DNA from 3 places in the Romboutsia hominis genome. Region 3 is predicted to be linked to each of the others. Evidence: riboswitches for the same ligand, from Rfam matches in the RefSeq annotation. Region 3 holds a riboswitch; each other region holds the start of a gene.

Region 1 (10,367 bases), 940 kb from region 3:
CCTTGAATTGTATTACCTTTTTAGAGTTTAATTTATAATAAAAAAGAAGATACTTTTAAAAGCATCTTCTTTTTTTATATTATATAACATCCATAAATTTTTTAGTTTGACCATATATATCATCATATTTTAATATCTCTGATACTATTGCATATCCATCTATATTTTCATTTTTTAAAGCAGATATATTAGATAGATTTATACCACCAATACATACTATTGGTATATCTATATTTTCTTTTATACTTCTTAATTCTTCTATACTCACATGTTTTGCATCCAATTTAGTAGTTGTAGTAAACATTGATCCTACACCTATATAATCTGCACCATCATTTTTTGCCTTAAGTGATAATTCTAGATTTTGAGTAGATACCCCAATTATCTTATCATTCCCTATTAAATGTCTAACTTCACTACATGGTATATCACTTTGTCCTATATGAACACCGTCTGCACCTACTAACATTGCTATATCTACTCTATCATTTATTATAAAAATTGCATTATATTTTTTTGTAAGTTCTCTTAATTTATAAGCTTTTTCTAAAAATTCTTTTCCTGATGCTTTTTTCTCTCTTAATTGAACTGTTTTTACGCCTGCTTTTAATGCTTCTTCTATAGACTCATAAAAATCTCTACCTTTTAAAATATCTGAGTCTGTAACTAAATATAATTTTAATTTTTCTCTCATCTTTATCTCCTATATTAATTTTTTAGTATTTATTGGCTAATTGATATATTTAAAACCTTACTAAACCTCTTTATAGGTATAAATAATATTAATATGCTAGTTAATAATCCTTCTACACCTGCACTTGATATATTATATACACATGAATATACTATAGGATTCATTCCTTTAGGTGCATATTGTGCAAAATATAATACTCCTGATATTATATACATTAAAACACTAAGGCTAGTTGCTAATATGCATCCTGCAAATATATTAAATTTTTTATCTCTTCCAAATATTCCTGCTAACCCTAGTACCATCATTGGAAGTATATAATCTAATAAAAACTGAGCTGGATGTATTATTGTTGGTCCACTTATTAACTTTATTAAAGCAAAAACTAAACCTGCAGTTATCCCAACTTCTTTACCGTAAAGTATAGCAAGTAGCATTGTAGGTAACATTGAAAATAAAGTTATTCCCCCGCCTTGAGGATATTTTATAAATTGAATCATAGAAAGTATATAAGACATTGCTGAAAACATACCGATTATTACTATTTCTTTTGTGCTTAATTTTCTATTTTTCATATCTTTTAGATACAAGCAAAACCATCCTATACTAACGATTAATATAACTATTCCTAATATATTATTTAAACTAGACATAAGTCTCCCTCCTTAGTTTCTTTATAGGCCATATTCCAAAATTCTAATTCATGTAAACTTGATTTTATAAATATTTCTTTTAAGTTTTCTCTTTCTTCATTACTTATATCTCTACATAAATAGTTAACATAATCTAACCACTCCCTTAGATTCTCGTCAAATTTTCCTTCAGAGTACATATCTATCCATTCTTTGTAGTAATTTCCTTCTAATGTCTCTTTGTAATTATCTAGTAGATAGTGTCCTATATAATTATAGCTCCAGTTACAAGGCATTGTAGAGATTACAATTTCTCTTAAATTTCCTTTTAAGGCTATAGCTTGCATATAACTAGTATAATTATCTGTTGTTATTTCATATTTACATGTTTCTGCTATTTTTGGTGGTACTCCTAATTTGTTCATATAACTAACATGTACTGCTGTTTCATATTCTATCGATGCACTTATGGCTCTACTGAAAAAGTTCATTTCCTCTATAGTCTTTGACTTTATTAAGCACATTGCAAATACTTTACCAAATTCTTTAAGGTATAAATAATCTTGTACTAAATAATTTTTAAATTTCTCTTTAGGTAAAGTACCTTCTCCTAGTTCTTTTATAAATGGATGTTCTAAGTATTCTTGCCATATATTTTTAACTTCTTCAAATAAATAATCTGTAAATTTCATTATATAACCTCAACCTTTCCAAATTTATTTAGCTTTTCTTCATCTAGGTCATATATATTATTCATAAGCTCAACTTTGAAGTCTCCTATAGATATATTTTCTTTATCAGCTAGCTGTCCGCATAAACTCATCGTCATTATCCCCATAGAGATAGCCTCTAAAGTTTTATCACTACTCCCAAGATATGATCCCATTAAGCTAGCACACATACACCCTGTACCAGTTATATACTTTAACTTAGGTGTTCCATTATATATTTTAATTATTCTATTTCCATCAGTTACACTATCTACTTTTCCAGTTGCACAAACTACACATTCTAATTTGTTAGCAATCTTTTTTATAGCTTCATCAATATTTTTGTCATCATCAAAAGAGTCAACACCCTTGCCTTTAACATCAAATCCACCTATATATTTAATCTCAGCTACATTTCCTTTTATTGCAGTAAATCTTACTTCATTTAATAATCTTTTTACAAAATTTGCCCTAGTTTTTGTAGCAAATACTCCTACTGGGTCAAGTACAACAGGTTTATTGTACTTATTGGCCATTTTACCTGCTTGTAAAAATAATTCTAAGTTAGAAGATTTCATAGTACCTATATTTATAACTACTGAACTTGCTACCTGAACAATCTCTTCTACTTCTTCATATGAAAAACTCATTAAAGGACTCGCTCCTAGTGCCAATGTTATATTAGCACAATCATTTATAGTTACTTCATTAGTATAATGAAGTACTAATGGATTAATTTCTTTAACTTTATTTATTAAACTATACATATTCTCTACCCCAATACTATATTTTCTTATTTTCTATTTCATAGAAATGATGAACAGGTCCTACTCCACTTCCTATATCAAAACTATATCTTATTGCGTTTGTTATATACTCCTTACTTCTTTTTACGCTTTCACATATATCATATCCTAATGCTAAGTGTGCAGCTATTGCTGAAGATAGTGTACATCCTGTTCCATGCGTATTTTTTCTATATAGCCTTTCACTCTTATATACTTTAAATATATCTTTGCCTATAAGTATATCTACAGCATCACCGTCTAAGTGTCCCCCCTTCATAAGTACAAACTTCGGACCTAATTCTAATATTTTTTGACCTGCTAATTTCATATCCTCAACATTGTCTATTTTAATACCTGTTATTTCTTCTGCTTCTGGTGTATTTGGTGTTATTATGTAGGCCATTGGTATAAGATACTCTATCATACTTTGCTTAGCTTCTGGCTTAAGTAGTGAATATCCACTCTTTGATATCATTACCGGATCAATAACTAGATTTTCTGGTTTGTATTTATCTAGAGTTTTTGCTATTTCTTTTATTATTTCTTCACTAGATACCATACCTATTTTTAAAGATTTTGGACGTATATCATCAAATACAACTTCTATTTGTTTTTTAATTATCTCTTTGCTTAAATCTTCTACCATAAATACACCTTTAGTATTTTGGGCTGTTATAGCTGTTATAACACTCATCCCATAAGTTCCTATTGCACTAAATGTTTTTAAATCAGCTTGTACACCTGCTCCACCAGACGAGTCTGAACCTGCTATTGTCAGTGTAGGTATTTTGTAGTTTTTCATATGATCTTCTCCCTTTTATTTATTAAATATTTAATTTGCTAAAGCTTGTTATCTCCTCAATTAACTTCAATATCATATATTTTTGCAATTAAAAAGCTATACCCCAACATTGGAATATAGCCTTAATTTCTAATTTAATATATAATATAATAATATATTATCAAGCTTTCCTACGCTGGTATTATCCAGATCAGGTACAAGGGTTAACGTTTCGTCTCTCAGCCTTTCGGCACCCCTAGCAAATATTTTATTTTATACTTATAGTATATTTCTATAATCTAAATAAATCAACTTTAATTATAATTTATAAAATCTTCTGTATATTTATAAATACTAACATTTACTTAATACCCATTAATATATAAAACTAACATTAATATTTTATATTAATAAATAATATTATTAGTATTAATTATAACTATATGATATTATTTATTAATACGGAAAATATAAATAAAAAGTTTACTTCGTTTAAGCGACATTCAGGATAACTATTTCTATGTTGCAACGATATAACGTTCACTAATGCTTTAAGCAACGTGTTGGCAAACTATTTCGGTCAAATCCGTTGCTCAAATTATAAAGATATTAAGAGGTAATATATAATGAATTTTGAAGAACTTGGAATTAGTAAAGATTTAGTAAATGTACTAAAAAATAGGGGAATTAACTCTCCTACACCTATACAAAAAGAAAGTATTGGATTTATAAAGTCTGGAAAAGATGTTATAGCAGAAGCTCAAACTGGTACGGGAAAAACTCTAGCATTTTTACTTCCTATATTTGAAAATATTAATCCAAACGCTAATTATGTTCAAGCACTTATATTGTCACCAACAAGAGAGTTAGCTATTCAAATAACTGAACAAGCCATTGAACTTTCAAAAGGTAAGAATATAAATGTATTATCAGCTTATGGTGGAAAAGATATAGCAGGTCAATTAAAAAAGTTAAAGGGAAATATACACCTTATAGTAGCTACACCAGGAAGACTTTTAGATCACTTAGATAGAAAAACTGTAAATCTTAGTAAGTTAAAAACTTTTGTACTAGATGAAGCTGACCAAATGTTATTTATGGGATTTAAAAATGAAGTTGAAGCTATATTAAAGGAGGTTCCTAAAAAGCGTCAAACATTGTGTTTCTCCGCTACTATGAACTCACAAGTTAAAAAATTAGCTTATAGATATATGACTAATCCTGTTGTTGTATCTATAGAAAAAGAAGAAATAACACTTGAAAATATAAATCAAGAAGTTGTAGAAACTACAGATAGAAGAAAACAAGATGCACTATGTTCTGTACTTGATAAAGATAATCCTTTTTTAGCTATAATCTTCTGTAGAACCAAAAGAAGAGCAGATGCTTTAGATGAAGCACTTTGTCAAAGAGGGTATAATTGTGCTAAACTTCACAGCGACATCCCTCAATCAAAACGTGAAAGAATTATGAAATCTTTTAGAAATGCAGATATACAATATCTTATAGCTACTGATGTTGCATCTAGAGGTATTGATGTTACTGGTGTTACTCATGTATATAACTATGATATACCAGAAACTTCAGAAGACTACATACATCGTATTGGTAGAACTGGTAGAGCTGGTAAAAAAGGTTATACTTGTCTATTTGTTGCCCCAAAAGATGAAAGATATTTAGAGCAAATTGAAAATGCTATTCAATATACTATCCCAAGAAGAGAAATAGATAATAACTAATAGTAATGTTAATAAAAATACCTAAAGGAATTATTCCTTTAGGTATTTTTATTTTCTATATCAATATTCTCTAATTCTTCTTTAGTCAATATCTTCTTTCTAGATATAAGCATATTGCACTCCATGCAATAATAATTAATAGTACCTCATCCATCTAGTACATCTAATTTAGATTTACAGTATGGGCAATAATAATCCTTGTTCATATTGTCACTTCCTTAATGTTTATTATGATTATTATTTTACTAGTCATGGAAATGCTATTCAATATTTATTTGTTAAATAATTACCATTATTTATAACTATAAACCAGACTCCTTAAACTTATCATTCATAAATTCAGTTATATTATGGAAAGTTTTCTTAAATATGACTAATGATATAAATATTACAAAGAATATTGCTAACATAGATAAATCATAATATACAGCACTCATGCTAGGTCCTGCTATAGCTTCTCTAAATCCATCTATAGCATAAGTAAATGGCCAATATGGTTGTAATATTTCAAATATCTTAGGGTTAGTTTGTATAGGATATATCCCTCCAGAACCTGCTATTTGGAAGACCATAATAACTATAGCTATAGCTTTACCTAAGTTCCCAAATAAAGAAACTAATGTAAATATAATTGTAGTAAATAGTATAGAAGATACTATAGTAAATAAATACATTAAAGGTATACTAACAGGCTTATCAAATATAAATATATTACCTGTTGCAATTATTAAAGACTGTATTAATGATACTGTCATAAATGTAAGCATTTTACCAAAATGTTTTTGAACTAAATTAGTTTTTTCTCCCGCTAATTCTTCACACTCTGTTGTAAGTAGTGATGTAGATAAAAGTGCTCCTACCCATATTGCAAGTACTGAGTAAAATGGCATTAAAGCGACTCCAAATATACCTGCCTTATATAACTCTTCTGTCTTAACATTAACAGGTGATGATATAAAAGATGCTATCTCTTTTGAATTTTTATCTAATATTGAAATTAACTTGTCTAAATTTTTATCTGTTAATATCTTAGTTTTTTCTACTAACTTATCTAAATCATCTTCAAACTTATTAAGTTCTTTTGATATATTACCTGCTTGTTTTACAAAAACATCACTACTTGATATTCCATAAGTAGAAAGTGCATCTATTTGAGGTATTATAACATTTATACTTTCTAATATGTTGTTTATATCAGAAGAGCTAGAAATCATAGCATCTCCTACACTATCTAAAACATTAGATACATCAGAAGTAAATATAGTATTTGTTAAATTTAACTTATTGTTAAATGAATTTTCTAATTCTGATAAAGAATTAAGTTGTTCATCTATTTGTTCTTTAGTTCCACCACTTTCAATTACTGATTTTAACTCACTTAATTTATCTTTTTCTGAAGAAAGTATAGTTTTTAAAGTATTAAGTGAATCTATTATATTTTGTGTCTTAGAACTTTCATGTTTGCTATTTATATTTTCAAGATCACTTATAACTTTATCTATCGTATTTTCCATAGTTGATATCAATTTTAATACCGACTCTATCGTATTTTCTACATTTTCAATTGAAGAACCATCATTTATATTTTTTAAATTATCAATTTCATTTTGTAATTTAGTATTTATATTATTTATAGTATTCATATTATTATTCATATTTTCTGATGCATTATTCACACTATCCTTTGTAACTAATACTAAATTTTTACTATTTTTTACTACATCTTGAAGACTATTTATTTCTTTTTTTATCTGAGGAAGATTTCCTTTTGTATTATTTAAATACTTTTTAAGTGTATTTGCATGAGAATTTGCTTCTTTTACATAATTATTTATTTTCTCTAAATTATTATATGTACTATCTAAAGCATTTTTTAATTCTATTATCTGCGGTTTATTGTCTTCTAACTTAACTCCTAATGTTGATAAAAATGAAAAAGCTTCTTTATTTAAAGTATCAACAAAATTAGCTTTTATTTCTTCTACTAACTTATTTTTAGCAACATCTGTTATTTTAGTAGCTATTGCATTAACTTTTTCATTAGCCTTATATATAATATTTGGCTTTTGAGGGTCTTTCGTTGTAAGTGTTGACAAATCTTTAGAAAAATCAGGTGGTATTTCAATTAATGCATAAAATTTTCCTTCATTTAACTGATAATTTCCTTGCCACTCATCTACAAACTGCCACCCTATGTCTTTATTCTTTTTAAGCTCTTTAACTATTTCATCACCTACATTTATAAACTTTCCATCAACGGAAGTTCCCTCATCTTGATTTACTATAGCTACTGGAATATTTCCCGTGTTTGAATAAGGATTCCAGCAAGCCTCTATATTAACCCACGCATATAACGATGGTATCAAACAAAGCCCTCCGATTATTATAAAGGCTGACTTAATAGTTAATATATTTTTTAAATCTCTTAAATAAATTTCAAAAATCTTTTTCATATGTTCACCTCTATAATTATTCTGATAAACCAGATTCTTTAAATTCTTTCTCAAATTTTCTAACTGATTTATTAAGCTTTTCTTTAAGTAAATATCCTATGAGTATAGTTACTACTCCAAACACTATAAGTATAGACACATTAAACATAACTGTACTTAAAAGTGGACCTGCTATAGCTTCTCTTAAGTTGCTTAGTGTATATGTAAATGGGAAAAATGGTTGCATTATTCTAAATATTAAAGGGTCTACTTGTATAGGATAAGTTCCTCCAGATCCAGCAATTTGTATAACCATAAGCACTATACCTATTGCTTTTCCTATATTCCCAAATAGAGAAACCAATGTATATAAAATAATTGCAAATGCTGCTGATGAAAGTACTGTAGTAAATATAAATAGTCCTAGATTTTCAGTTTGAACGCCAAGTACAAATTTATCTCCAAGACCTACTATAAAACCTTGTATCATTGCTAAAAATACAAATGTAATCATTTTTCCAATGTATTTTTCTTTTATACTTAATTCTTTAAATTTATCCACTTCAGTTGTAAGAAGTGATGTAAGTACTAATCCTCCAACCCATAGTGAAAGTGTTGTATATATAGGTGCCATACCAGATCCATAATTTTCAATAGGATATATTGGTTCTGATTTTAAATTAAATGGATTAGATATATAATTTCCCATAAGTTGTGGCTTACTTTGAAGTATTGATATTATAGAATTTAAATCATTATCACTAACTTTTTTTAATTCTGTACTTAATATATGTATAGTATCTTTAAATTGATTTAATTTAGAGTCTAAATCCTTAGACATTTCTGCAGTTAAACTACTCCCTTTAGATACATACCCTAGCATATCATTTAAAGCTTGAACTAATCCCTTTGAGCTATCTACTAATGTAGCTGCATTTTTAGCTGCATTTACTAAACTATCCGCAGTATTGTTTAGTGCTGGTCTAACCTTAGAATCATAGGAATTTATTGCATTATTTACATTACTTGATAAATTACTTGCAGTTGAATTTATAGAGTTTAATGTATCTTTCATAGATTCTATTGATCCATTTAGTTGATTTTTAAGATTCCCTATGTTTTCTTGCTGTTTACTTAATTCATCTTTTATTATATTTAATTCATTAATTAATTTATTTATATTTTTATTAGATTTAACTTCATTAAATTCTTCTAAATATTTAATAATTGAATCTATTTGGTTTTTAGTACTATTAATTTGATTATTTATCTGCGATATCGCTGATGCAACATCTGCTTTTGAAATATTACCAGAATTATGACTAATACTATTTACTATATCCTTTGTCTGATTATTTTCATTATTAATCTGGTTTAAAGTTGATTTAATACCATTAAATGAGCTATTTAAATTATCTTTTATGTTTTCTATATTTTTACTTGTATTCATATTATTATTAGATACTGCATCTAGCCCACCTGTAACTTGTGGTAGTGTACTTTGTATACTTTTTAAATATGTAGCTAAGTTCTCAGAATTATTATTGACACTATCAAGTATAAAATTAATAATATCCATGTGTTCATCTAAACCTATCACAGCTTTTTTTAATTCTAATATTTTATCTTTACTATCTTCAATATCTTTTCCATATGTATTTAATGAAGAGAATAAAGTTTTATTTACAGTGGCTATAAAATTTGAATTAATCTCATTTACAAGTGTTTCCTCAGCAACCTCTGTTATTTTACCTGCTACTGGATTTGATTTAGTGTTTACTTTATAAATAATAGTTGGCTTTATAGGTTTTCCACTTGTAACACTAGTTAAGTCCTTTGAAAAATCGCTAGGTATTTCTATCATTGCATAATAGCTTCCATCTAATACACCCATATTACCCTTTTTAGAGTCAACGAATTTCCATCCAATGTCCTTATTTTTCTTAAGTTCACTTATGACATCGTCTCCAACATTTAATTTTTTGCCATCTAGAGTCGTTCCCTTATCATTATTTACTATAGCAATTGGAACTGTACTAGTATTTTCATAAGGGTTCCAACAAGCTTTTATATTTACCCATGCATATAACGATGGTATGAAGCATAATCCTATCACTATTATTAGAGCTATAGGATTTTTAATTAGATTCTTCATATCTGTTTTAAAAATTTTAATGGAATTTTTCATATTTACCTCCATTTTAGTTTGATTCCTAAACATACTTCATGTAGTATTATATCACTTTTCACGTTATAATTAAATTTTTTTAAAATCATAAATATACTTATTCTATAAACTTAAAAGCCATTTTTATATAAAATATTATAAAAAAAGCTATCTTTAAAGATAGCTTTTTACCTATACAAGTTGTATTTGAGTACTTAAGTTATATATTACTTTTTTTTCTACATAATTACTTGTGCAAGCTGTTAATATTCCACCATAGCTAGTAACTACAAACCCTAGTATATCTCCTATATTATATATACTTTCACTATTTGTTATATCTAGTATCATATGGTCAGAACTTGCACCTATTATCTGTATATTTTCATCAGTTGGAAATATTGATTCAATATCTATATCTTGC
Region 2 (10,367 bases), 1.5 Mb from region 3:
GGAGCTATAACAATGCTAAAGGATATTGGTATGCCTTTAAAAGAAATAAAAGAATACTTAAGTAAGAGAAATCCCAATGAATTAATTAATTTACTAGAAAAGGAACGTATAAATGTAATCAATAAAATAGATAAGTTAAACCAGATAAAACTCTTTATTGATAGAAAAATTGAATACTCCAAAGATTTTATTAATAATTATACAGATAAAGTCAGCATTTTACCATTACAAGAAGAATACATATTTATTTCAAAAGTTTTTAATTGTTCTACAGATAAAGAAGTTTATGAGGCTTTTTCTGCTCATATAGGTCGTTGTGAAGATAGAGGTATAGCTTACCCCCATTTTTTAGGTGAAATGCTTGAATACAGTGATATAGCTAATGGTAATTACTTAGATTATAAATATATATATAATAAACTTCCTAATAAAGAATATTCTAATTTTACTAAAGCTAAGGGATTGTACATTGTTGCATATCATAGGGGTAGTTATTATAACACTAGCATTACTTATAATAAGATTTTAAAGTTTATAGAAGAAAATAATCTGTCTGTTCAAGGTCATTTCTATGAAGATATAATACTTGATGATTTAGCAGTTCAAGAATATGATGATTATGTAATAAAAATCTCAATAAAAGTTAATTTATCTAAATAAAACTCATGATTTAAATGGTATTAACTTTAAATTCTAATCCTTTACTAGATCAAAGATTGTAACTATTTTAAATAGTAAAATACATAAAAATACCTATTTATAATAAAAGTTAGCGTCTAAAATAATAAAAATTATTTTAGACGCTAACTTTTAATCTATATTATATTCATTTATTGTTTTTTTTATATTTTTACTACTCATTAGGTTAGACATAACAGCTATATCATCACAATAATCTACTATGTATTTGACATTGCTAGGTGTTATTCCACCTAATGCAATTAAATTTATATTTGAATTAGTAAGTAAAGAATTGGCCTCTTTTAATATTTCAATTCCTTTAGGTTTTAAGTTTTCCTTACATTTAGTTTCATATATGTGTGATAAAAATATATAATCTGCATTTCTTTTTAGTACTTCTACTATATCTTTTATACTATGAGTTGATACTCCTAATATTTTATTAAAGTTTTTGATATCTATATACTCATTTGTATCTTTTTTATTTTTTTCATCATAAATATCTATAAACTTATCAAATGGTAAATGTATACCGTCGGCATCAACTCTTTTAAATACTTCTATATTGCTATTTATTATTATCTTAGTATCTTTATTTATATTTTTTTTAATCTTAAGATATAAATTTTCTAGCTCATCATTACTCAGATCTTTTTCTCTTAGTATTATATTTTTAACGCCACAATAAGATGCTTCTTTTATAACTTCAATATACCTATCATATTTGCATAGATGCCTATTCGTTATTAGATACATTAAAACCTTTCCCAATCTTTAAATATTTGTTGGTATCCAATATCTTTTAACATGGCTTTTATATCACTAACACTACTTTCATCACTAATTTTAAATTGAGATGTATCTTTACTATTTTGAGAATGCCCTCCTACATTTGTTGATACACCTGCACTTAATTTTGTAACTCCCAAAGGTATTAAATTTCTTCGCAATGATAAGCTTTCTCTAGTCGATAAATTTATACCACCTTGATTATCAAATAATCTCATAACAACCATAGCTTGTACTAAATCATTATCATTGATATCAATTATTTTTTCATAACATCCCTTAAATGGTCTTATTCTAGGTATTGAGTATGAAACGTCTACATGTGGATATTTTTTTCTTAAATATCTTCCATGCATTAATGTAAAAAAAGTTTCTTTTCTAAAATCATTAAGACCAAGTAACGAACCTATTGATACACTTCTCATTCCAGCTTTTATTCCTCTTTCTGGTGAGTCTAATCTATATTTATAATTAGATTTTGGACCTTTTAAATGTACCTCTTTATAAATATTTTCATCATATACTTCTTGGTATACAGTAAGCCCTTCAACGCCTTTATCTACTAAATATTTATACTCTTCTTCATCCATTGGATAAACTTCTATTGTAATAGATGGAAATTTATCTTTAAGAACTTCTACAGCTTCACCTATATACTCTACGTCTGAATGAATCTTACTTTCTCCAGTTAAAAGCAACAAATGCTTAAATCCCTCTTTAGATATTTCATTTCCTTCTATTTTAATTTCATTAATGTTGAGCTTTTTTCTACTTATTCCAGAATCTATATTATATCCACAGTATAGACATTTATTTACACAATAGTTTGCTATATACATAGGAGTATACAAAAGTATAGTCTTTCCAAAATATCTATTAGTTATCTCGTGTGCTTTTTGTGCCATTTCTTCCAGGTATTTAGTGGCTTTTTTCGATAATAAATTTAATAAATCATATTCATCTAAATTATCCTTTTCTAAACTTCTTAAAACATCATAATTTGATACATTTTCTAGATATTTATCTATATCAATATCTTTATACTTTTCTATAACATTATAAAAACTCAAATTAAACACCTACTTCACTTAAAAATCCAGTAAGAGGTGAAGATGCATTTGCAAAATTGCTTACTCTTCCTGTTTTAGCTAAATATGCTTCTCTTCCACCTTCAACTGCTAATTTGAAAGCATTCGCCATTTTTATAGGGTCGCCTGCACTAGCTATTGCAGTGTTTACAAGTACTGCTGCTGCCCCCATTTCCATAGCTTCCATAGCCTGAGATGGTTTTCCAATTCCTGCATCTACTATTATTGGTATATCTAATTCTTCTATCATTATTTTTATCATTTCTTTCATTTTAAGCCCTCTATTAGAACCTATTGGTGCCCCAAGTGGCATAACTGCTGCTGCCCCTGCTTCTATTAGCCTTTTGCCTGCATATAGATCTGGACTCATATATGGAAGAACTACAAATCCTTCATCAGCAAGTATTTTAGTTGCTTTTATAGTTTCTTCATTATCGGGTAATAAGTATTTTGTATCACTTATTACTTCTATTTTTATAAAGTTTCCACATCCCATTTTTCTAGCTATTCTTGCTATCCTAACAGCTTCCATATGATTAGTCGCTCCTGATGTATTAGGAAGTATTGTCATATTGCTAGGTATATGTGATAGTATATTTTCTTCTGTATTGTCTAAGTCTACTCTTCTTAGTGCCATAGTTATTATTTCACTGTTACTTGACTCTATTACTCTTGGTAACATATCATTTGAACTATATTTTCCCGTTCCTATTAAAAGTCTACTATTAAACTCATGTCCGTTTAATATTAATTTATCCATTTTTATCCCCCACATAATCTTATTTGTCTTCTATCAATATTTTTGTTGCTAAATTAGCCATGTGATTAGCACATATAGCCACCCTTGGTGCCATAAGCCCATCACCTTCTTTAGCTTCATTTATCTCATCTCCACATATGTAAAATTTATCTCTGATTTTTCTTGTTTTTATTATGTTAGAATCATAATATCCTGCCACTCCAGATGAGGATATTAAATATTTATCTCTCATTTTAGTTAAAATGTTATTTGCAATTTCTGCTTTGTACTTTGGATTATCAAAAGCCTCTATTATTATATCTACGTTCCCAAATTCATGTATATTTGATGAATCTATTATTTTGTTTATAGTTTCAACTTCTATAAATGGATTAATATTTTCTATATTATTTTTAAGTGCCTCGGTTTTATATTTTCCTATATCATTTATAAAATATTGTTGTCTATTTAAATTAGATGGTTCTACTATATCAAAGTCTGCTAGTATTAATGTTCCTACGCCTATTCTAGCTAAAGATATAGCTATATTTGAACCCAATCCACCAATACCTAATATTGCTACTTTTCCATTTTTTAATTTGTAGTGAACATTTGGAGTATGTCTGCTAACCATAAGATTTTCTAATTCTTCAAATTTTGGAATTTCACCCCTTTTTATTAATGTAACTCTATCATTTTCATATAATTCTAAATCTACATATGCATCTACTGGATGACCATTTAGTATTATTATATCTGCATCTTTTTTATATTTTTCTTTAACTTTATCTACTGTAACTATATCTTCATCAATATTTACAAGTAGCTCATTTATAAAAAGTTGCATCTTATCCCCCTCCAACAAACCTTATGACTTCTATAACATCTTCTTCTCTTAGTATATAGCTATCGTATTGATTATTTTCAATTATGTTTAAATTTATCTCTACTACTACGCTATCTTTTTTTACTCCAATATCTTCTAATAACTTTGATATTGTCATATCTGATTTAAATTCAAACTCTTCCCCATTTACCTTCACTTACATTTCCTCCTTTTAAGGATTATCTTTTATAAGATATAAAAATAATTATATAAATTTAACTTTAATAGCATTAAAAAAGCACTCTCTTTTTATAGAGAGCGCCTTATTTAACTAAAAATCTAGGTACATTAAAATATACGAGCTTCCCTACGTAAGAATTATCTTAATCAGGTTCTTAGAGTCTGAAAGTTATGGCTTTACTTCTCAGCTATCCAATCATAGCTCCCCTAGCTTTTATTTATTTTTACAAGTTGAGTGTAGCACAATGTATTTTCATAATCAACAAATTATTAGTTTATAAATAAACTATATATATATTTATTATACGAATTTTATTTAATTTCCCTATTAAATTAGTTAGATTTCTTATGTATAATAATTATATAGTTATTCAATAATTTCAATATACTTTGAATTATTCTATAAATTAATTCTTATAAAAAATTCGGAGGCGAAAAAAATTGATTTCAAAAGATACAAAGTACTTTTTTATAGTACTAATACTTTTTTGTATAATTGGATTTACAGTAACTATATCTACAACACAACTCAATATTTTAATATATGGTTCTCCTATTTTTATGTTATTTTATGCACTTTCAGGGTATTCTCCTGCTTTAGCTGGATTAATTACCGCTAAAAAGTTTTTGTCTAAAGATGAATTTGATAGATTTTTAAGGAACTGTGTAAATGCAAACAGGAGTCTAAAGGAATATTTATATGTTATTATTGCCGCTTTAATACTTTGGACCGTTCCATATATAGTAGTTGAAATGTTTAGAGGCTATGGTGCCTTACTAAAATCCCCATTAATATTTTTAAGTTGGTTAACTCCTATAATGATATTTGGGGGAGGATTAGAGGAAATAGGATGGAGAGGTTTTTTACTTCCTAAATTACTAAAGAAATATTCTCCTTTTAAAAGTTCTCTAATAATAGGTATTATTTGGTCCTTATGGCATCTACCTTTATGGTTTGTAGTTGGTACACCACAACAACATACTAGTTTTATTCCATTTGCTCTTAGTTGTATTGCTTCTTCTTTTGTACTTACTTACATATACATGGAAACTAATAGCATTTGGCTTTGTATATTATTTCATGCTTTAGATAATGCTTGTTCTTATGTATTTGAGTATGATGTGGATTTACATATAATTATAGCTCTAGCAACTTGTCTAGCTGGTTTTATTATATTTTATATATCAAAAAAATGTATAAAACTAAAATCTAAATAATTCAAGTTATATTAATAATAATAAGCTATTTTTTAATAATAAAAAACGTATTGAAATTTTCAATACGTTTTTTATTATTAAATGTTTATGGTATTACACTTGTTCTATAAGGCCATATCCATCATGTCTTTTATATATAATACTTGTTTTATTTGTCTCTATATTTCTAAATAAAAAGAATTGATGTCCTAATAAATTCATTTGAACAATTGCATCTTCTGGAGTTATTGGCTTGTCCATTTTAAATTTCTTTCTTCTTTTTATTACATCGTCATCTAAATCTATTTCTTCATATTCCTCTATATTATCAAATCTTATACTTTCATTTTTTCTATTTCTTCTTATCATTTGTGTTTTGTATTTTCTAAGCTGTTTATAAAGCTTATCATATAATAAGTCTATTGCTGAATATAAATCTTCTTGGCATTCTTCAGCTCTAACGATAGTTCCATGTTTAGTATATACTGTCGCTTCAATACTTTGATTTTTTCTCTTTACATCTATTTTAACATGTACATCAAAATCATCATTAATATATTTTTCTAGCTTTTCAAACTTACTTTCAATTTTTTCTCTTATTGCCTCTGTAACTTTTACATGCTTTGAAATTATTTTTACGCTCATAGTATGTACCTCCTGTATCTGGACTACATTTTTAAATATACAAGTTATCTTGTATATTTAAATAATAACAGGAAAACAATTACATTTTAAGGCTATTATTATATATTTTTTTGGTGTATTATAGAAGTTAAGGGGGTTTTTTATCTATTATCTTTTTTTATTTTTACCATCTTCTTTTTTACACTAATCTCTTTATACTTCTTTAATATAATTTCACCTTTGTGATTTAATATATCTACATAAGAACAAAGGTCTTGTACCTCTATTACACCTATATCTTCATTATTTATTCCCTCTATACTATTAAGAGCTCCAACAATATCTATAACTCTTATTTTCTTTTTCTTTCCAGCATTTAGGTATAGTCTCGTTACTTCACTGTGAACCTTTTTTTCTTCATTTCTATTTTTTCTATTTTTTAAAACTTTTTTATTATTTTCTTCAAACTTAGCTTTTCCTAAAGCAATATCTTCTTTTTTTATGTCATCTAGATCTTCTATTTTATATCCAATATAATGTTCTATTTCTTCCATATACTTTTCATCTTTTTGATTTACCATAGTTATAGATTTTCCAAAGCTTTTTTTTCTACCTGTCCTACCTATTCTATGTATATAGTTTTCTTTATCTCTAGGCACATTAAAATTTATAACTAAAGATATGTCATCTATATGTATACCTCTACCAGCTACATCTGTACTTACTAGTATATTAAACTTACCATTTTTAAAATCTTTTATCGTAAAATTTCTTTTGTCTTGAGACATATCACCATGAAGTTCTGTTACTAAAAACCTATCTTCCTTTAAATTTTTATAAAGTTTTGTAACAGTTTCTTTTGTATTGCAAAATATCATAACTGATACTGGAGCCTGAGAATATATTATATTTTTTAAAGTATCATACTTTTTTTTATCCTCTACTTTGACTGTCTTTTCTGATATTTGTTTATTATTTAATAAATTTTCATTTTTTACTTCTACCATTTCTGCATCTTTCATATATTCTAAGCAAATATTTTTTATATCTTTATCTATAGTCGCTGAGAATAGTCCTTTAATGCTATTTTTAGGTATACTATTAAATATAAACTCCATATCTTCTACAAACCCTTTTTTAAGCATTTTATCTGCTTCATCAATTATAAAATATCTTATACTTTCAAGGTTAATTGTACCCCTACTTATATGATCAATTATTCTTCCTGGAGTTGCTACTACAATATGAACTCTTTGCTTTAACTCCTTTATTTGATCTTTCATAGGTTGTTTTCCAAATATAGCACTACATCTTATTTTCTTCAATCTACCTATATTAGATATCTCTTCTTTTACTTGAAGTGCTAACTCTCTAGTGGGTACAACTATTAGTGCTTGAAGATTGTTATTATCCACTTCTACTGTTTCACATATTGGTATAGCAAAGCTCGCAGTTTTTCCACTCCCAGTTTTTGATTTGACTATTATATTTTCATATCTTAATAACCTTGGTATAACTTCACTCTGAACTTTCGATGGTGAATTATAGCCTAAATTATACAATGCTTTTAATATATCTTTATTTAATTTTAAACTCTCAAATTTATTATTCATTTAATTCCACCTTATCTAATTTTACTATTATTGTTTTATTAACCATCATAGAATATGGCTAATATGTTTATTTTATTTCAATGTTTTATTGTATTATGATTGTCTTTTTATTTTATTACTTTTATATTAGCATTTAACTAATATACACTAAATTTTTATTTTTTTCTATAATTGCTATTACTTAAGCCTTTATAATTTACTGCATATTTATAAAATATTTTTTACTTTAATTATAAAATAATTTGTATAAATTTTCTGAAAAATATTATTGACATATTCCCTTTAACTATATATAATCAATTTAAATATAAATTTTTTAGGAGAATATAAATATGATAATTAATACAAATCTAACTAACAATAAACAATTAAATATATCTTATTTTAGCTTTTGGCTATTGTAGTTGGTTTGTATTTATGAACGATAGATTAATCGTAGATACAAACTGGTACTTGTTTGTATCTATGATGGTGAAAGCTAACTTGTTATGTAAAGCCACATAGATAATACTATGTGGCTTTTTTATTTATCCTAGGCAAAATAAAAGTCACATGGTACATACTATGTGGCTTTTTTATATATAAAATAAAAAAGAGGTGTTATTATGAAAAAAAATATTGATATTATTGTTATTGGTTTCGCACTATTTTCAATGTTCTTTGGAGCAGGTAATTTGATTTTCCCACCATACATAGGTGTTACCTCTGGTAGCAATTGGCTAATGAGTTTCTTAGGGTTTATAATTGCAGATGTTGGTATAATACTACTTTCTATCAATGCAATAGCAAAGGCTGGTTCATTCCAAGATGTTATTGGAAAAGCTGGCAAAAGATTTGGGCTTACTTTAGAAGTAATAATGATGTTGTGCTTAGGTCCAATATTAGTAGTGCCTAGAACTGGTGCAACTACATTTGAAATGAGTATACTTCCTCTAAATAACTCATTTAATCCAATAATATTTTCAATTTTATTCTTTACACTAGTGTTTATATTAACTATAAAACCAAGTAAGGTTATGGATATTATAGGTAAATTTTTAACGCCTATACTTTTAGCAGCGTTAGCGATCTTAATAATCAAGGGGATATTATCTCCTATTGGTGAGTTAAATACTAATATTTCTTCTGATAATCTATTTATGAGAGGTGTAACTCAAGGTTATCAAACTATGGATGCCCTTGGATTAGGTGGTATAACTGCACTTGTTATGTCATCTTTCTTAAGTAAAGGTTACAGAAATAAGAAAGAAAATATAAGCCTTACGATAAAAGCATCTTTAATTGCAGGTATTGGGCTTACACTAGTTTATGGTGGACTAGCTTATCTTGGAGCTACAGTTTCTACGGTGTATGATGCTAGCATTTCTCAGACAGAATTACTAGTTAATATAACAAATCTTTTATTAGGAAATACTGGTACTATATTATTAAGTATAGTTGTTGCATTTGCTTGCTTAACAACTTCCATAGGATTAACTTCTGTTACAGCTAAGTATTTCGAAGATGTAACTAATAGAAAACTAAAATATGAATACATAGTAACCTTTATATGTGTATTTAGTGCCATATTTTCTAATTTAGGCGTAGATAAAATAATAGCTATTGCTGCTCCTATACTAACAGTGTTATATCCTGTTTCAATAGTTTTAGTTCTAATGAGCTTGTTTGGAAAAATATTTAAGAGAGATTCTGCTTTTAAGGGTGCTGCTTATGCAACATTATTAACAAGCTTGCTTACAGTACTTAGTAATCTAGGTATAAATATCCCTTTTATTAACAATCTTCCATTTGCTAATATAGGATTTAACTGGGTTATTCCTGCACTAATTGGAGCTTTTTTAGGCAAACTAATAATTAAAGAAAATAGTATATGTATAAATTCAAAGATTTCTTAATAAAAATATTCATATAAAAAACTAATAAAAAACCTTCAAATAATTAATAGTTGTTTGAAGGTTTTTTATAGATTTTATTAACTTATTTTATCTTTTTCAATTTTATCTAATGAACTAGCAACTGCTATTGCTGAAGCCATAGTTCCATTAACATTAAGCATTGTACGTCCCATATCTAATATTGGATCTATAGCAAGTATTCCACCTAATAGCGGGAAATATGCTCCCATACCCATACCTGATATAACTACTGAAACTGACATTGTTGCAGTACCTGGTATCCCAGCTATTCCTAACGAACTTATAGTTATTACTATAAGTAACATGATATAAAAACTAAAGTTCATAGGAGTACCAGACATATTAGCTACAGTAATTGCCATTAATGCTGGATAGATTCCTGCACAACCGTTCATTCCCATATTAGAACCTAAACTTCCTACAAAACTTGCTATACCTTGATCTACTTTAACATTATCTGTAAGTGTTTCTATTGTTACAGGCAATGTTCCTAAACTTGATCTAGATGTAAATGCTAATATAAGTGGTTTAGATACATTTTTTAAGTATTTTATAGGATTTACCCCACTTAAAGTTATTATTACTAAATGTACAATAAACATTATTGCTACACTTACATAAAGAGCTATTATAAAGTCCATAACATCTAATATT
Region 3 (10,367 bases):
AATGGAAAAGACTATACTAAACTTTGAAAAAAAGTTAGGAAGCGTTACACATATAGCACATCACTATAAATATGATGATCATATAATGCACAGAAAAAATGGTCAAGTATTAAAAAAGCTTAGTGATGAACATAAAGTAGATGATGCAAGATATTTTATGAAGCCTAACTATGTATCAAATATACCTAACGATAAAAGAGATATATACAAAGTTAATAATATGAAGGACTATAATACAGTAAAGAGTGCTTTAGAAGAATATAAAAATGTAGATAATAAAAATGAAAAGTATGGAATTGGATATACTTCAGCCCATAGTTACTTTGATTATTTATTAAATGATCCTAGTTTAACATCAATTTTAAGTATATATTAAGTAAAAAATAAGTGTAGGACACGTCCTACACTTATTTTTTACAAAAAGGGTAGCTTTTAATTTTTTATAGTGATAAATTAGATTTACAAAAAATTAAACAAGGTGGATAAAATGAATATAAATATAGAAGAAATATTAAAAACATATACAGATAGAAGTAAATACAATTCTGGACATTACATATACAAAAATGGAGTAATTTTAAATAATTATGCTAAACAAAATGGCAGTAAATGTATATTTTATGGAACTGTGTTAGATGAACAAAGAAGAAGAGATTATACATCAATGATAAGTATAAATACTAAAACTAGAGAAATATCAAATGTAAGTTGTGATTGTTTTTCAGAGTCACAAAGTATAAAATCTAATAATTTATGCTCTCACATAGTAGCGATAGTACTAAAGGGTATAGAAGATTTAAATAATGATAAAGAATATGAAAGTAAAGAAGGCACAAAGTTAAATCCAAATATAACATTTAATATATTATCATCAAAAGATGGTTATATGAATGCAAGACTAGAAATAGATGGAATAAGTGAAGGTGAATATAAAAATATATATAATGCATATAAAGAAAACAATAAATTATATAGATTTAAAAGTGGAAATTACTTGGATTTAAGTGAGAAGAATTTAAAAGAATCATTAGAACTAATAGATACTTTGGGGATGTATGAAAATCTTACTTCTATGAAAATAGACAATAATAAATCACTATATCTAAAAAAATATATAGAAGATAATGATAGTTCTATTATAAAAGGAAGTCATCATATAGACAATATAGTCGAGAACTTTAAAAAAGTAGAAAATTTAAAAATTGATCAGCCTAATATAAATGCAAAACTTAGAGAGTATCAGATTAAAGGATATGAATTTTTAAAAACTTTGTCTAGATATGAGTTTGGAGGAATTTTAGCAGATGAGATGGGGTTAGGTAAAACAATACAAACAATAGCTTTTTTACAATCTAATGAAAATAAAAAAGCTATTGTATTAACACCAACATCACTTATTTATAATTGGCTTGAAGAATTTAAAAGATTTTCTCCTAATCTAAAAATAGGTCTAGCTTATAAGTCTAAAAGAGAGGATGTTATAAATCATATAGATAATTATGATGTAATACTTACAACTTATACAACCTACAAAAACGATACAGAAAAATATAAAAATATAAAATTTGATTACTGTATAATAGATGAAGCCCAGAATATAAAAAATCCAGATTCTATAATAGCTAAGTCTGTAAAAAAAATTAATGCAAAAGTTAAGTTTGCGCTAACTGGAACTCCAATAGAAAATAACTTAATAGAGTTATGGTCTATATTTGACTTTGTAATGCCAGGATATTTATATGATAAATCAAAGTTTAAAAAAATATTTTTAGACAAAGGTAATATAGACGATTTAAAAAAGCTTATAAAACCATTTTTATTAAGAAGAACAAAAAAAGAAGTTATAAATGAATTACCAGAAAAAATTGAGCAAAAGTATTATGTAGAGCTTAACAAAGAACATAAAAAGGCATACTTAGGTTTACTTAGTTTAGCTAAAAATAAAATTCAAATAAATGATAATATGTCTGTATTATCTTATTTAACTAAGCTTAGACAGTTAGCGATAGCCCCTGAATTAATGGTTAAAAACTATGAGATAAAAAACTCTAAATTAGAGGTGCTTGTAAAATTGTTAAAAGAAAATAAAGACAAAAAAATATTAGTATTTTCACAGTTTACAAAAGTATTAGAGAAAATAAAAGATAGATTAGACTATGAAAATATAAGCTATAGCTATTTAGATGGAAAAACTAACCCAAAAGATAGAGTTAATTTAGTTAAAGATTTCAATAAAAATAATGATAATGTGTTTTTAATATCGTTAAAAGCAGGAGGTACAGGTTTAAATTTAACTAGTGCATCTATAGTTATACACTTTGACCCATGGTTTAATCCTGCAGTAGAGAATCAAGCAAGTGATAGAGCTCATAGAATAGGGCAAAAAAATGTTGTTAATGTTATAAAACTAATATCTAAAGATACAGTAGAAGAAAAAATTATAAGATTACAAGAAATGAAAAAAGAATTAGTAAAAGAGCTTATAGATAGTAATACAGATAGTGGAAATTTTCTTAGTAAAATGTCAGTAGATGATATAATAGATATAATGTTTGACTAAAAAATTAGAATATAAAATCAAAAATACGAAAAACTACATATAGATGTGATTAATCATAAAAAGGCTAGGATTAAATCTTAGTCTTTTTTATATACATAAATAGTAAATAAGTACATGTATTAACTTTTAAATAATACAAAAGATATATATGTACTTGTGAAAGGAATGAATATAAGTGTATATGACAAAAGATAAATCGTTTTATAAAAGTATAATAGATATATCAATACCAATAGCTATACAAAATTTAATAACAGTATCTGTTAATATGGCAGACACTGTTATGTTAGGTAGACTAGGCGAAGTAGAGTTATCATCAGCAGCTATAGCTAATCATCTTTTTTTTATATTGATGATATTAATGTTTGGGATTTCTGGAGGCTCTAACGTTATGTGCTCTCAATACTATGGGAAAAAAGATATAAAATCAATACACAAGGTAATTACTATTACATACTGGCTAAGTATAGCACTATCAATATTATTTGTATTAGTGGCTATGGTTATGCCAGGTGCATTTATGAAGCTATTTACAGATGATATATCAGTTATATCAATGGGGGAGAAGTATATAAGGATAGTTAGTATAAGTTATGTATTCTATTCATTAACAGTTTCTACTGTCGGTGTACTTAGGTCCATTAAAACTGTTAAAATACCTATGATCATACATAGTATATCTTTATTTATAAATATATTTTTAAATTATATATTAATATTTGGAAGGTTTGGGATAAGTCCATTAGGAATTAAAGGAGCAGCTATTGCAACTGTTATATCTAGGATAATAGAATTTTTTATAATATTTGCATATATAATTTTTAAAGAAAGTAAAATAAAATATAGGTTAAATTATATTTTGAAAATAGATAAAATAATATTTAATGATTATGTAAAAGTAACATATCCCATATTTTTTAATGAACTATGTTGGTCAGTAGGATCGTCTATGATATCTATAATAGTTGGTAGGATGGGGACTAGTGTAGTTGCAGCAAATAGCATAAATAATGTAGTAAATCAATTTGCAACTTTATTTATACAAGGATTATCTAGTGCTTCATCAGTTATAATAGGTAATGCTATAGGTAAAGGAAACTATGAAAAAGTAAAAGAATATGCAAACACTATAATCATACTAAGCATAATAGTTGGAGTTATATCAGCTTTAATGATTTATTTATGTAAAGATGTGATATTAGGATTTTATAATATATCACAAGAAACGAAATTAATATCAAAAGAAATAATGACAGCAACAGCTATAGTAGCATTGTTTAGGTCTTTATCTTCAAATCTTATGATGGGTGTTTTAAGAGGAGGAGGAGATAATAAGTATGTATTTAAATATGAAATGATATTTATGTGGGGATTATCTATACCACTTGGATTTATAGGTGCATTTATATTTAATTTACCAATACCTATTGTATTTTTTCTATTAAAAAGTGATGAAATATTAAAAGGTATAGTTGGATTTATAAGAGTTAAAAGTGGCAATTGGATAAATGATGTAACTCGAGATAAAAAAGATATGTAAATTATATACTATAAAACATTGTATCTATAAATACTTTTGTATTTCTAAAAATGTCTATGTAAAAAATAACATAGACATTTTTAATTGTTGCTATATTCAGAAAATTTATGATTATTAAAATTAATAAATAAAAAAGACTCAAATAAATTTGAGTCTTTAAAACGTATCTATATGATTATAATATAGTTATGTTTTCAGCTTGAGGACCTCTAGCACCTTCAACTATATTAAAGCTTACTTTTTGACCTTCTTCTAAAGTTTTGAATCCATCAACTTGTATAGCTGAGAAATGAGCGAATACATCATCTCCACCTTCTACAGATATAAATCCAAATCCTTTTTCACTATTGAACCATTTTACTATTCCTTGAATCATTTTCAATTCTCCTATAAACCTACATCAAGATTATTTCTTGATTTACTGTAATTTAAGTGTAACACTTATTTAAGCAAATGTACACACTTTTTTTATTTATTTAAATAATTACCTTAAATACTAATAAATATACCTAAATTTTCTAAAAAATATAAAAAAAATGATTGTACAAAAACTAACAATATTATGGTATATTCTTATAAGAGGAGGAATATTATGTCTAAATTTTATATAAAATACTTATGTATGTTTATAGGATTGGGGTCATTTATGACTTATTTACCTGTATACTTAGAAAAAACATTAAACTTTAGTCCATCGCAAATAGGGATTATAGTATCAATACCATCTATAATTGGTATAGCACTTGTACCTATATGGGGGATTATAAGTGATATTATAAAAAAACAAAAGCTTATATTATGGATAAATGTATTAGTAGCATTTTTACTGGGATATTTATATTCAAAAACAACGTCTTTTATACCGATATTTATAGTAGCGATATTTTTTGAAATGTTTAGAAATTCATTATTGCCACTTGCAGATACTATAACAACTTCATATTGTAAAGAACAAAACAAAAATTATGGAAAAGTAAGGGTATTAGGTTCTATAGGATATGCACTATCTGCTTTTATTTGTGGTCATATAATGAATTTAACAGGAAATGATTTGGCATTTTTCTACATGTTTATGTTTAGTATGCTACTATGTTTATTTATAACTCCATATTTAAATACACCTAAAGAAATGGAGTCTAAAGAAAAGTTAAATTTAAAAGTAGATATAAAAAAATTATTTACTAATAAACAATATGTGTTAATACTTTTAGCAAGTATAAGTATTGTTGCCTTAAGTGATGGGGTAAGCGCCTACCAAGGTATACATTTATTAAACTTAGGAGCAGGCAAGGAACTTGTAGGAATGTTGACTGTGTTTATGGTAGCTCCAGAACTTTATTTTATGGTTAAGACCAAAGATCTTTTAAAAAAATATGGAAATACAAAAATGATTACTGTAAGTGCAATTGCACTTTTTATTAGATGGATAATATATACATTTACAAATAATATAGCATTATTTATATTAGCATCAGCTTCTCATGGTGTAGCAATAGCTATAATGACTATAACTGTTTTTGACTTTATAGGAAACGTAGTAGAAAAAAAATTATACACTACAGCCATGACTATATACACTTTTTGTATAGGAATTGGGTCATCAGTTATAAAACTTATATATGGAAATATAATAGACTTATATGGAATGAAAGCCATATTTATATGCTCAATAATAATTTCTATCATAAGTTTTGGAATTATATTTGCAATAAATAAATTAGAATATAAGAATATAAATAATACAAATATAATAAGCGAATAAAAAGGAAGAACATAATTATGTTCTTCCTTTTTTAGATTACCTAACTATAGTATATATCATATATACTATATATAAAGCTATTAATATAAAACCTTGTTTTTTTACAAGACAATTATCTTTTTTCATAAAGATATAAAGTAAAACTGTTATAAATGTCATAAATATTATATCTATAAGAGCAAATGTACTTATAGATATCGGACTTATAGTTGTAGCTAAACCTAAAACTAAAAGTATATTAAATACGTTTGAGCCTATTACATTACCTATAGCTATTTCAGTTTCACCCTTTTTTATAGCCATAATAGAAGTAACAAATTCAGGAAGTGAAGTACCAACTGCAACTATTGTAAGTCCAACTAAGTTTGCACTCATACCAAATGATGTTGCAATAGTCGTGGCAGAATCAACAACCATATCTCCACCAACAATAATTCCTGCTATACCAATTAAACTTAATATAATTGTTTTAAACATAGGAACATCTTCACTTACTTCAGCTTCTATAGCTATAGCACTTTCACCACCAGATAAGTCTTCTTCATTATTAGAGTTTTTAGCACTTTTTACAGTATTTATTAAGAAGTAGGCAAATACTAATAAGAAAAAAATACCTTCAAATCTATTTATATGTAAATCAAGTGAAAATAGTAACAACATAAAGCTTATACCTATTAAAAATGGAGTATCTTTTTTTATAGTATCTTTTTGAACTGGTAACTTTGCAATTATTGCAGATACACCTAACACTACAAGTATGTTAAAAAAGTTAGAGCCTACGATGTTAGCAACACTCATATCATTTTGTCCTGCTAATGAAGATGTAATACTTACTGCGGCTTCAGGTGCAGATGTACCCATAGCTACTATAGTAAGACCTATAACCATAGCTGGAACATTAAATTTTCTAGCAATTGAAGCAGCACCATCGACAAATATGTCAGCACCCTTTATAAGGAAAATAAAACCTAATATTAATATTATAAATGCCATTAATATTCCTCCAAAAATATATATTTATAAAGGACAGTATACCACTTTATGTATTCTTTTGTAAATCATTAAAATATGATGAAACTTAGTTATGCAAAGAATATAATAGATATTTATAATATTAAATTAAGTATGTAACTAATTATCTGCTCTTAATAAATTTAAGTCTTTACCACTCATTATTTTATTCATATTTCTCATAGAACACATCTTACCGCACATTGTACAGCTATCATCATGTTTAGGAGTTGACTCTTTTCTATATCTTCTAGCTTTTTGTGGGTCAATAGCAAGTTCAAACATTTTTTCCCAATCAAGTTCTTGTCTAGCTTTACTCATTTGATTATCTATATCTCTAGATTTAGGAATTTTCTTTGCGATATCTGCAGCATGAGCAGCTATTTTAGTAGCTATAATACCTTCTTTAACATCATCTAAGTTAGGTAGTCTTAAATGTTCTGCTGGGGTTACATAACATAAAAAGTCAGCTCCATAACTAGCAGCTAAGGCACCTCCAATAGCACTTGTTATATGATCATATCCAGGGGCTATATCTGTAACTATAGGACCTAGCACATAAAATGGTGCACCATGACAAAGTTTCTTTTCAAGTAACATATTAGACTCAATTTCATCTAATGACATATGTCCAGGACCTTCTATTATTACTTGAACATTTCGTTTCCACGCTCTTAGAGTAAGTTCACCTAATATCATTAATTCTTTTATTTGACAAGCATCTGAAGAGTCATTTATAGACCCAGGTCTTAGAGCATCTCCAAGGCTTAATGTTAAGTCATATTCTTCGCATATATCAAGTAATTCATCAAAGTATTCATAAAAAGGGTTCTCACGTTGGTTAAGCTCCATCCAAGCATACATTAAAGAACCGCCTCTAGATACTATATTAGTAAGTCTTTTGTTTCTTTTAAAAACAGATGCAGTTTCTTTGTTTATACCAGCATGTACAGTAACGAAGTCTACACCATCATTTGCATGATTTCTTACTACATCTAAAAATTCTTTAGCAGTTATATCTTTTAATTCTTTATCGTAAAAACCAACAGCATCGTATATAGGAACAGTTCCTATCATAGCATTAGAAGATGATATAAGTTTTTTTCTAAATTCTTTGGTTTTACCAAAAGAACTTAAATCCATTATAGCTTCGGCTTTCATATCTAATGCCAAATTAACCTTTTTCATCTCTTCATCAATATCACAACAATCTTTTGATATACCTAAATTTACATTTATTTTGGTTCTTAGATTTTCGCCTACACCTTCAGGATTTAAAGATTTATGATTTTTATTAGCAGGTATTGCTACTTTACCTTTAGATATTAGCTCTCTCAAAATATTAACATCCATATTTTCTTTTTTTGCTACTATTTCCATTTCTTTAGTAATTATCCCCTTTTTAGCAGCATCCATTTGAGTAGTATACATCATATTAAAATCCCCCTTATTATATTTTAATAAATAAAAAAAGCCTTACCATAAGGCAAAGCTTCTCAAAATATGTATTAATAAATAGACTATATTTGTTTTATAGCTATTAATAAACACAAAAGTAACTTTCCTACGGTAGTATAAACTACATCAGGTTCGAAGGGTTAATGAATTTATCATTTCTCAGCCTAAAAGGCACCCCTAGTTAGATATCTTTTCAAAAACATTGTAGTTCTTTATTTATGTATTGTAAAGAAATTTTTTGTACTTATAAAAACGGAAAGGCACCTATCAAAAGATAAGTGCCTTTATTTGGGCTAGCGTAATACTTATATAAAATATAAGTTCCCACTTAACTTAAGAATATCATAATGAATATTATTTGTAAATAAAAAAAGCAATTATAAAAAATTATCAATGCCTTATGTGTTGAAAAAACTATATATTAAAAAGAATAAAAAAAATAAAATATAATAATAGATTAAGAATACTTTTATTGGTGTATATACAATATATAGTATTTGGTTTAAATATTATATCTATAAGTGGTAGATAATGATTAGTAAAACATTAAATAAAAGGTGGGAAAAATGAACTGGATAGAACTAAATAATCAAGTCATAATAAAAAATAAAGAAGGAAAATATCAATTAGAAAAAGATAAAGAAGCATTATACAGTTATATAAATGAATATATAAAACCTAGAACAAAGGTATTTAATAGTCTTGAAGAAAGGCTATCATATTTAATAGATAATAATTACTATTCTAAAGAAGTAATAGAAAGATATGATATAAATTTTATAAAAGAAATAGAAAGAATCATAAAAAATTATGGATTTAAATTTAATTCATATATGAGTGCAAATAAGTTTTATCAAAACTATGCACTTAAGACTAATGACAATAAAGAAATATTAGAAAGCTATAATGATAAAGTTCTCATAGTATCTTTAGCACTTGGAAATGGTGATAAAAATTTAGTAAGAAAATTAGCAGAGAAACTAGTAAAACAAGAATTTCAACCAGCAACACCTACATTTTTAAATGCAGGTAGAGCTAGAGCAGGAGAAATGGTATCGTGCTTTTTGATATCTATAGAAGATAGTACAGAAGGTATATCATATGCAATTTCATCAGCAAATCATTTGTCTAAAATAGGTGGTGGGGTAGCACTTAATCTATCAAGGTTAAGAGCTTCAGGAGACCCTATTAAAGACATAGAAGGAGCAGCAGGCGGTGTGGTAGGAGTTGCCAAAATGCTAGAACAGTCATTTACCTACTTTAACCAAATGGGTGCAAGACAAGGTGCCGGGGCTGTATATTTAAGTGTATTTCATCCAGATTTTGAATTACTTATGGATACCAAAAAGATAAATGCAGATGAAAAAATAAGATTAGCATCATTATCTTTAGGGGCATTAATACCAGATAAATTTATGGAATTGGCAGAGAAAAATGAGGTGGCTTATGCATTTTATCCTCATTCTGTTTATAAAAAATATAATATAAATCTTGATGAGATGGATATGGAAAAATGGTATGATATTTTAAAAAATGATGAAGATATACGAAAAAAAGAAATAAATCCTAGAAAAATGCTAACAAAGATAGCACAGATGCAACAAGAAAGTGGATACCCATATGTTGTATTTTTAGATACTGCAAATAGAGAACATATACTAAAAGACGTTGGTAAAATCAAAATGTCTAATTTATGTTGTGAAATATTTCAATACCAAACACCATCAAATATAAAAGGATATGCTGGAGAAAATATATGGGGACAAGATATAAGTTGCAATTTAGGTTCTTTAAACATTGCTAATGTAATGGATAATAAAGATATAGAAAATACGATTGATACTGCAATAAGAGCATTAACTTTTGTTTCTGATAACACTAGTATAAATGAAGTGCCAACAATAAAAAATGGAAATGATTCGTCACATGCAGTAGGTCTTGGAGCTATGAATTTACATGGATACTTAGTAAGAGAAAATATACTTTATACATCAGAAGAAGCAATAGACTTTTGTAATGTATTTTTTGCAATAGTT

The links. A riboswitch is a leader RNA that binds a small molecule or an ion and turns the genes downstream of it on or off. The one in region 3 is predicted to bind thiamine pyrophosphate.
Region 1: linked by a shared signal. The riboswitch ahead of thiD (bifunctional hydroxymethylpyrimidine kinase/phosphomethylpyrimidine kinase) and the one ahead of thiC (phosphomethylpyrimidine synthase ThiC) in region 3 are both predicted to bind thiamine pyrophosphate.
Region 2: linked by a shared signal. The riboswitch ahead of thiS (sulfur carrier protein ThiS) and the one ahead of thiC (phosphomethylpyrimidine synthase ThiC) in region 3 are both predicted to bind thiamine pyrophosphate.

Annotation. Positions count from the first base shown of each region.
Region 1 covers NZ_LN650648.1:863,026-873,392, reverse strand. Annotated here, with positions in the region: gene thiE (thiamine phosphate synthase) at 80-694, opposite strand; gene thiT (energy-coupled thiamine transporter ThiT) at 724-1,347, opposite strand; gene tenA (thiaminase II) at 1,335-2,018, opposite strand; gene thiM (hydroxyethylthiazole kinase) at 2,018-2,803, opposite strand; gene thiD (bifunctional hydroxymethylpyrimidine kinase/phosphomethylpyrimidine kinase) at 2,820-3,626, opposite strand; TPP riboswitch at 3,777-3,873, opposite strand; gene FRIFI_RS04060 (DEAD/DEAH box helicase) at 4,232-5,344, shown strand; gene FRIFI_RS04055 (YhgE/Pip domain-containing protein) at 5,647-7,797, opposite strand; gene FRIFI_RS04050 (YhgE/Pip domain-containing protein) at 7,814-9,964, opposite strand; gene orr (ornithine racemase Orr) at 10,136-10,367, opposite strand, start outside.
Region 2 covers NZ_LN650648.1:345,943-356,309, reverse strand. Annotated here, with positions in the region: gene FRIFI_RS01610 (MerR family transcriptional regulator) at 1-660, shown strand, start outside; gene FRIFI_RS01605 (thiamine phosphate synthase) at 811-1,437, opposite strand; gene thiH (2-iminoacetate synthase ThiH) at 1,437-2,540, opposite strand; gene FRIFI_RS01595 (thiazole synthase) at 2,542-3,318, opposite strand; gene thiF (sulfur carrier protein ThiS adenylyltransferase ThiF) at 3,338-4,144, opposite strand; gene thiS (sulfur carrier protein ThiS) at 4,146-4,340, opposite strand; TPP riboswitch at 4,471-4,582, opposite strand; gene FRIFI_RS01580 (CPBP family intramembrane glutamic endopeptidase) at 4,805-5,581, shown strand; gene hpf (ribosome hibernation-promoting factor, HPF/YfiA family) at 5,675-6,205, opposite strand; gene FRIFI_RS01570 (DEAD/DEAH box helicase) at 6,346-7,797, opposite strand; gene brnQ (branched-chain amino acid transport system II carrier protein) at 8,403-9,692, shown strand; gene FRIFI_RS01560 (cation:dicarboxylate symporter family transporter) at 9,770-10,367, opposite strand, start outside.
Region 3 covers NZ_LN650648.1:1,807,901-1,818,267, reverse strand. Annotated here, with positions in the region: gene FRIFI_RS08785 (PIG-L family deacetylase) at 1-376, shown strand, start outside; gene FRIFI_RS08780 (DEAD/DEAH box helicase) at 488-2,560, shown strand; gene FRIFI_RS08775 (MATE family efflux transporter) at 2,742-4,100, shown strand; gene FRIFI_RS08770 (cold-shock protein) at 4,276-4,476, opposite strand; gene FRIFI_RS08765 (MFS transporter) at 4,693-5,862, shown strand; gene FRIFI_RS08760 (calcium/sodium antiporter) at 5,899-6,855, opposite strand; gene thiC (phosphomethylpyrimidine synthase ThiC) at 6,994-8,307, opposite strand; TPP riboswitch at 8,418-8,520, opposite strand; gene nrdE (class 1b ribonucleoside-diphosphate reductase subunit alpha) at 8,898-10,367, shown strand, end outside.